Regions from separate parts of the Pedobacter sp. genome, predicted to be linked through region 1. Evidence: riboswitches for the same ligand, from Rfam matches in the RefSeq annotation. Region 1 holds a riboswitch; the other holds the start of a gene.
The links. Region 1 has a riboswitch for fluoride ahead of ACQY77_RS16795 (hypothetical protein). Riboswitches for the same ligand answer to the same signal wherever they lie in the genome.

Region 2: it holds a riboswitch for fluoride, as region 1 does, so the genes downstream of both, ACQY77_RS10310 (voltage-gated chloride channel family protein) here and ACQY77_RS16795 (hypothetical protein) in region 1, are expected to answer to the same signal.

Annotation. Positions count from the first base shown of each region.
Region 1 covers NZ_OZ257244.1:4,091,395-4,095,392, reverse strand. The annotation lists gene ACQY77_RS16805 (TolC family protein) at 1-110, opposite strand, end outside; gene ACQY77_RS16800 (four-helix bundle copper-binding protein) at 1,655-1,891, opposite strand; fluoride riboswitch at 2,221-2,289, shown strand; gene ACQY77_RS16795 (hypothetical protein) at 2,332-2,886, shown strand; gene ACQY77_RS16790 (EamA family transporter) at 2,891-3,304, shown strand; gene eno (phosphopyruvate hydratase) at 3,363-3,998, shown strand, end outside.
Region 2 covers NZ_OZ257244.1:2,579,584-2,583,581, forward strand. The annotation lists gene ACQY77_RS10305 (HAD-IB family phosphatase) at 1-513, shown strand, start outside; gene ACQY77_RS10310 (voltage-gated chloride channel family protein) at 564-1,841, opposite strand; fluoride riboswitch at 1,859-1,920, opposite strand; gene ACQY77_RS10315 (tryptophan 2,3-dioxygenase family protein) at 1,983-2,948, shown strand; gene ACQY77_RS10320 (branched-chain amino acid aminotransferase) at 3,085-3,998, shown strand, end outside.

The sequences.
Region 1 (3,998 bases):
TGATCGATCAGATCAACGATCCCGATGGGCTTTGGGGAGGTTTGGGCATGGCTTTCCAGCCCCATATATAAAAGTGGGAACAAACAGAAAATCTGTTTAATACGGATCATGTCTTTAAATTAAAATTTAAGGAAAAAGATTTGACGGACGTCTTGGACAGGAAACACGGTGATTAACCGGCCGTCGTCACTTCATCATTTGAAGGACCTGTCAATAAAAGAAAATTGAGATAAATCTCAGATCCGAAAGACCTGGTTGGAAATATAAATTGGGACTGATCCGGCAATCCTGTATCTGATCTCAAGAAAATACCTGTTTAGGTTAGAGGCTAAAAGCGAAAGCCCCAAAAATAAGATGACGCCGATAAGAAAAGCTTCCAAAACAGGAAGCACGGTTTTCTTGCGTTCATCAAGGATACACTTAAATTGTCTGGTAATTTTTGAATCCTTTCCAAGCGGAGAAAAGCTACCTTTGTACTGCGCAGCTGATTTTATTCCCCGGGCGGACTCTAAAAGGGAGAGGTTGGATAAAAAAAAGATATTGCCCAAAGAGATAATCAGGTACAGCAAGACGACTCCAATTATAGAGCAATTTGGTACCTGCTTAACTTTCAAACCCTTCAAATTTAACAACCTAAATATATAGGCGCTAAAATCTGCATTAATCTAAAAAGATGAGAGGATAAACCGCAACAAAACCGTTACAAAATATCAACAAATATTAGGTTACGATATTTCTCACCCTACTTTCGATTGTCATCGAATAATTTCTTTTTCCTATACTGTCCCTCCATCTTGTTGTTCAAAACTTTATCAAAATTAACCACAGCTTCACAATGCTCAAAAAGGGTCGAACTTCCGCGGGTTGACCCTACTAAGTGGCAATATGAGGCATCTAAAAAGTATGCCTCTTATTTTTTAAACATTAAGAACTTGAAAATAAGTCACTTACAATAGATTAAATTGAATTTTTCGGTTCGAACTTTTTAGAATTTTCCCTAAAATTAAGATATACCGCAACTATTTATAAAACACCAATTGTCTAGACATCAGTGTTGAACTCCATAAACTGCTATCTAATTAGCCAAATAAGCATGTGGATTAGTTTCAATTGCGAACATCGATCAGCTTGAATATTATTCAATTATAGGATAAACGGGGGGAAATCCGTTTGGTCTAAATTTTTTTACAATTATGCGCAAATGCCATGTAGCTTGCATTTAATTTAGAAGGTACATACCCTCGGTTTAACAACGTGATTGATTTAACACCGCCATTGAAATGAAATTTGTATTTTTTGTTTTTTGAAATAATTTGATGAAGCGGGAATTGAAAGTTCATGCATTATTTAATGCATTCCTCAACTCGCATCTAGCCTTCATTTTCATAGAATTCGAATTATCAAGTACTCATCATCAAAAACTGAAATTCTTATTTGAATAATGGAATGAGTTTATGAGAATCATATCCTAAAAAACCCATTTTTTTAAGGCTAGAGAAAGGACATACCAAGAACAACCTCAAACCTTGGTAAATATCAAATAATGAGGGAATAATGAAAATAAAATGAATGGAATAAATTTGCCTATTTATAAAAATGAAAGGGCAACTAGAATGCTGCCCTTAATCAATTAATGCTCACGGTGATTGGCATCTTAAGCAGCTACTCCTGTCATTCTTCTGCATTCTTCCGCACAAGCCTTACAAGCATCTGCACATTCCTGACAATGCTGGGTATGATGATTACTACACTCATCTCCGCATTGCTGGCAAATATCTGCGCAAATACGGCAAATGTCTTGAGCAAAAGAGCTACCCATACTCATCAATTGAGCGGCAGAGTAGCAGATGGCTGCACATTGCATATCAAGCTCAATACACCGCGCCATCATTTTCACGTCTTCTTCCTGAGTGCATGAACTTGCACAATGATTGCAAATTGAAGCACACTTTAAGCATGCATCAATACAGTTTTTCCATTCATGGTATCCCATAACTTTAATTTTTTAGGGTTATAAAAAAAATTCCTATATAGATAACATGGTTATTTCCAGGCGGTTTCATTTTGTTTAAGAAAAGCTTTAATCCCGTGATATGATGCTTGTTTAAACGGTAGAAGAATAAGAAACTGGTTCTCGTATTCAAATAAGGAGGAATAGTGATAAATTAAATTCTCAACACCTACTTTAAGATTTTGCACATCATTTTATTAGTATTATATTTGCAATACGGAAATGGTGTCCTTCCGATTCAACCGCTTTTTTCAAAAGCTGATGGCGCCTACAATAGAAATTCCAGCAGGTAATAAAATCTGCCGGTCAAAGTATTGTAGGTGAAAAAATTAAAAATAAATTCTCAACTCTTATTGCTGGCAGCTATCTTAATTGCGCTTGTCTTACTTTGTCTGTCTGCCAAAGTGAGATCAGTGTTAGCAATGGTCCTGCCGGTTGAAACTGAATGGTTCTTGTGGATAAATCAGCACCATAATGCATTCTGGGATACGATCATGTACTGGGCCAGTGATAAGCGTTTTTGGCTTCCTTTTTATGCCTTCATTATTTATTGCCTCTTCCAGAATTTCTGCAAAAAAATTTGGCAGGTTCTTATTACCATTGCGCTACTAGTTGCTAGTGCAGATCAGATTGCTTCAGGACTGATTAAAAACACCGTTAAGCGTCTACGCCCTTCCCATGAACCGAATCTAACTACGATCATTCATTTAAGTAAAGCAGGTGCGGGTGGGATGTATGGATGGCCATCCGCTCTTTCATCACCTATCTTCAAAAGCATTCTTTCCGCTGGTTCGGCATTTACCGGATCATTGCCGGAGCAACGGTTCTTGTACTCATTTACTTTGGAATTATTCAATAACGGAAAATTAACATAAAACTATGTGGTGGATCTACGCGCTATTATCAGCTTTCTTTGCTTCCCTTACGGCCATCTTTGCAAAAGTCGGCGTAACCAATGTCAATTCTGATTTGGCTACTGCCATACGAACGGTGGTAATACTGATTGTAGCCTGGGGGATCGTAATGGCCAGAGGCGAACTTAAAGGAATTACGGAACTGTCAAAGCATAACCTGCTATTTCTTTTTTTATCTGGCCTTGCCACCGGCTTGTCCTGGATATTCTACTACAAGGCTTTGCAGATCGGGAAAGTGTCCCAGGTCGCCCCTGTTGATAAGTTGAGTGTTGCCCTAACTATTATACTTGCAATGGTGTTCCTGAAAGAAGCTCTTACCCTGAAAGTATTCTTTGGTGCCCTGCTGATCATTGGGGGAACACTGGTTTTGATCTTTTGAGAAACTCAATTATTTGTAAGCAACCGAAATACTAAAAATCAATATAAAACAAAAAACTATGAAATTAACTAAAATTCATGCCCGTGAAATTTTGGATTCCAGGGGCAATCCGACAGTAGAAGTAGAAGTCACTCTTAACGGAACAACAGCAAGGGGTATTTCTCCATCCGGGGCAAGTACGGGTGAAAAAGAAGCCGTAGAGCTTAGAGATGGTGATCCAGAGCGCTATAATGGTAAAGGCGTGGAAAAAGCAGTAAAAGGGATTAACGTCGAAGTCGGCAAATCAGTCACCGGCTTATCCTTTGAGGGTCAGCAGGCCTTCGATGATCATATAATTGGTCTGGATGGAACCGAGAATAAATCAAGGCTCGGCGCAAATGCGATGCTTGCGGCCTCAATCGCCTTCGCCCGGGCTTCGGCCGTTGCAAAAGGGATTCCCTTGTATAGGCAGCTAGTGGAAAGGGAAGGTTACGTAATGCCCGTACCGTGCATGAATGTCATTAATGGGGGAAGGCATTCTGATAACAACATCGATTTTCAGGAATTTATGATTGCCCCTCATAACGCCCCCTCGTTTAAGGAAAGTATCCGTATGGGCGAAGCTGTTTTTCATTCCCTGAGAAGTCTGCTAAAAGCGAAAGGCTATTATACCGGAGTTGGTGACGAAGGTGGGTTTGCGCCAAATCTGAGTTCT
Region 2 (3,998 bases), 1.5 Mb from region 1:
GAAGAGAAATACGTAAAAGATGTAGGTGTTATCCTTTTAGCAGATGGGGAAAAACTAACTAAGGAACAATTAAAAGCCGCAGTTAAACTAAAAACCATTGGTTACCTTGGAAATACCAAGGGCAAAGTGGATACCGATCTTTGCACCAAAATGGGTATCGTTGTTTTTGATGACCCGAAAAATAATCCGCGAAACATTGATTTCGTTCCGAAACGGATGATCGATTTTATGAATACTGGCGCTACCTACCTGAGTTCTAATTTCCCGAATCTTCAGCTTCCTAAAATTGATAAGTCACATCGTTTGATTCATATCCATAAAAATGTTCCAGGAATTATGGCGAAAATCAATACTGTTTTTGCAAAACACAACATTAACATTGTTGGTCAGTTCTTAATGACCAATACTGAGATTGGTTATGCCATCACCGATATCAATGCAGAATACGACAAGCAATTGTTCAAATCACTCAAGAAAATTGAGCAGACTATCAAGTTTAGGGTATTGTACTAAACTAATCACCATTGATCATCTTCTTCATCGGGGATGATCAATGGTAATCATTACCGTCTTTTCAAAAGTAAATGTTTCGGGCTTCCAATACGTTGAGCGCTGTAAATTCCGGTATGACCTGAGAAAAGATATGCAGTTACGCAGGCCAATGCTATATATATCCCCGACTCTGCTCCAAATAACTCTATGCCCATTAAAATACAGGCTAACGGTGTATTTGCTGCGCCGGCAAATACAGCAACAAAGCCCATGCCTGCAAGTAAACCCAAGGGTAGAGGTATAAATAGGCTTAAAAAACTTCCTAACGAGGCGCCTATAAAAAACAAAGGCGTCACCTCTCCGCCTTTAAATCCGGCGCTAAGTGTTAATGCTGTCAGCATAAGCTTTATTGCAAATACATAATAGGCTTGGCGTTCAGTAAAAGAAGCAGAGATTGTTGGGATTCCGAGGCCAATATATTTGGTCGTTCCCATCAAACAAATTATGGCAACTAAAATTATCCCGCCAATTAAAGGTCTAAAAGGAGGATATTTTATTTTCGAGAATAGATTCGATAAACTATGGTTAAGAGCAGAAAAGCTACGTGCAACCCAGCCAAAAACAATTCCACCAGCCAAAGCAAAAAGTATGTTTAAGGTATTTAAAGCTGGCACAGTCCCTATCGAATAATGCGTATGGCCAACTCCCCAGGCCAAACATACATAATGCGCCATTACTGCAGTAATGAATGCAGGAAGTATTGCGCTATAAACCAAACTTCCAACTACAAATACTTCAAGTCCGAATACAGCACCTGCAAGCGGTGTACCGAAAACCGAGGCAAAACCAGCACTAATCCCACAAATGAGTATGATTTTCCGGTCTCTGGGCTTGAATTTAAACAGTTTTGTAAACTGATCGGCGAGTGCACCTCCGATTTGTACCGCAGTACCTTCCCTCCCGGCAGATCCACCAAAAAGATGGGTAACAACGGTTGCGACATAAATTAACGGAGCCATAACCAATGGAATTACCTGCTTAGGACGCTGCAGTTCTTCAATCAACAGATTATTCCCTTTAACTACATCTTTTCCGTAATAATAATAAGTTAAACCAATTAACAATCCGGCTATGGGCAAAAAATAGATGATCCACAGGTGACTTTCCCTCCATTGCGTGACCCAATTTAAACTCTCTAAAAAGAATGCTGATGCCGAACCAATTAAACTTCCTAACAGTGACGCCAATAGCAACCATTTTAAGGTGTTCAAAAAAAGTACTCCGAATTCTATTTTTAGAAACTGGTAAGAAGGCAACAGAAAACCCTCAGTTATTTTTTTAACAGGCATTTTTAATCAATTATCGATAAATTGTAGGAGTCATCAGCCTGTCTGGCGGTTTTGGCGGTACCCCATCGCCATTAATCAAATGTAGAAATTTTAGCATTTCTTCCAAAATCTTTATCAACTTTGTAGCGATAACAACACATAATGAACCTAACACCTGAAATTAAAGACAAACTTAACCAGCTTCAGGAGAAGTACACGGCTATGGGCCAAGATATGGCCTCCTACCTTGATGGCTTGCTCTATGCTGATTTTTTAACCTATTGGGATTACATCCACCTGGATACACTCCTGAGTTTACAAAATCCTAAAACTCCATTCCCTGATGAAGAAATATTCATCATGTACCATCAGATTACGGAGCTTTATTTTAAACTTACGCTTCATGAGTGTAAACAAATTGCTGAACATGAAGAATTAACGGCGAGCTTTTTCACCACCAGGGTTAAAAGAATCAATGCCTACTTTAATGCCTTAACCACCTCTTTTGAGGTAATGGTTGATGGAATGGACAAAGAACAATTTCTAAAATTCAGAATGTCTTTACTCCCGGCCAGCGGCTTTCAATCTGGTCAATACCGGATGATCGAAATATGCTCAACTGACTTTATCCGATTGGTAGATAAAAGCAAACGCGCTGAACTTGCAACTGCAGGTATAGAAGAGCAATTTGAGCATATTTATTGGAAATTTGGTGCAACAGAATTAGCCTCCGGGAAACAAACCCTAACCTTAAAGCAGTTTATCAGGAAATATGCAGATCAGTTTCTACAATTGGCTAAAAACAGGGTACAAACAAATTTCTCCTCCCTCTATCTTCAATTACAGGCCAAAGGTGAAGATGTTACTGCTTTAGCTGAAGAATTGCGGAAGTTAGATTTATACGTGAATGTAGAATGGCCGCTGTCACATTACAAATCTGCAGTAAGGTATTTAGAGAAAGATCCGGTAGATGTTGCCGCCACGGGTGGAACCAATTGGCAGAAATATTTGCCGCCACGTTTTCAAAAAAGAATTTTCTATCCTTTTTTATGGACAGAAGAACAGATGGAAGACTGGGGTAAAGGCTGGGTGCTTAGTGTACTTAAAACACTCAAAAACAAAGATTAATATTCGAAAAAACTATAAAAAAAGCGCCTTTTTTGCTAATTTTGCGCTATAATAATTTAATGATAGCATGAGTGAGCTCTGAATGAATGAAGCACTATTAATCATTCAAAATTCACACATTCAAAATTTCAACAGTATGACCGAAACATTAGACATAAAAATCACCAAGGCTGATCAAACCCGTTTGACAGTTACTGATTTTTCACAATTACCCTTCGGTAAAGTTTTTACCGATCATATGTTTACTGCCGACTACGAAGACGGCGAATGGAAAAATCTTCAGGTCTTACCTTACGGTCCAATTTTAATGAGCCCAGCTATTTCTGCCTTACATTATGGCCAGGCTATTTTTGAAGGCTTAAAAGCATACCGTCAACCTGATGGAAAGATCAGTGTCTTCCGTGCAGACAAGAACTTCGAGCGTTTTAATAAATCGGCTGCGAGAATGTCTATGCCTGCTATACCAGAAGATATTTTTATGCAAGGTCTTGCTGCCCTTATTCAGGCTGATGAAAAATGGGTTCCTTCTCAGGAAGATTATGCCCTTTATATCCGTCCGGTAATGTTTGCTACCGACCCATATTTAGGCGTTAAAGCTTCTGATACTTATAAATTTGCACTGCTAACAACCCCTACAGGGCCTTACTATAGTAATGCGTTAAAAGTTAAAATCGAAACAGAATATACCCGTGCAGACGATGGTGGTGTTGGTTATGCTAAAACTGCAGGCAATTATGCCCGTTCTTTATATCCTTTCGAAGAAGCAAAAAAAGAAGGTTTTGACCAGCTAATCTGGACAGATGCATCTACACATGAGTTTATTGAAGAAGCTGGAACAGCTAATCTCATTTTTGTAATAAATGGTAAATTGGTTACTCCTTCTGTTAGAAGTACAGTATTAGATGGCGTTACAAGAGATACCATTATCAAATTAGCCAAAGATGCTGGCGTAGAAGTAGAAGAAAGACGAGTATCTGTAAAGGAAGTAATTGAAGGTATTGAAAACGGCAGCTTAACAGAAGCTTTTGCTGCTGGTACAGCTGCAACAGT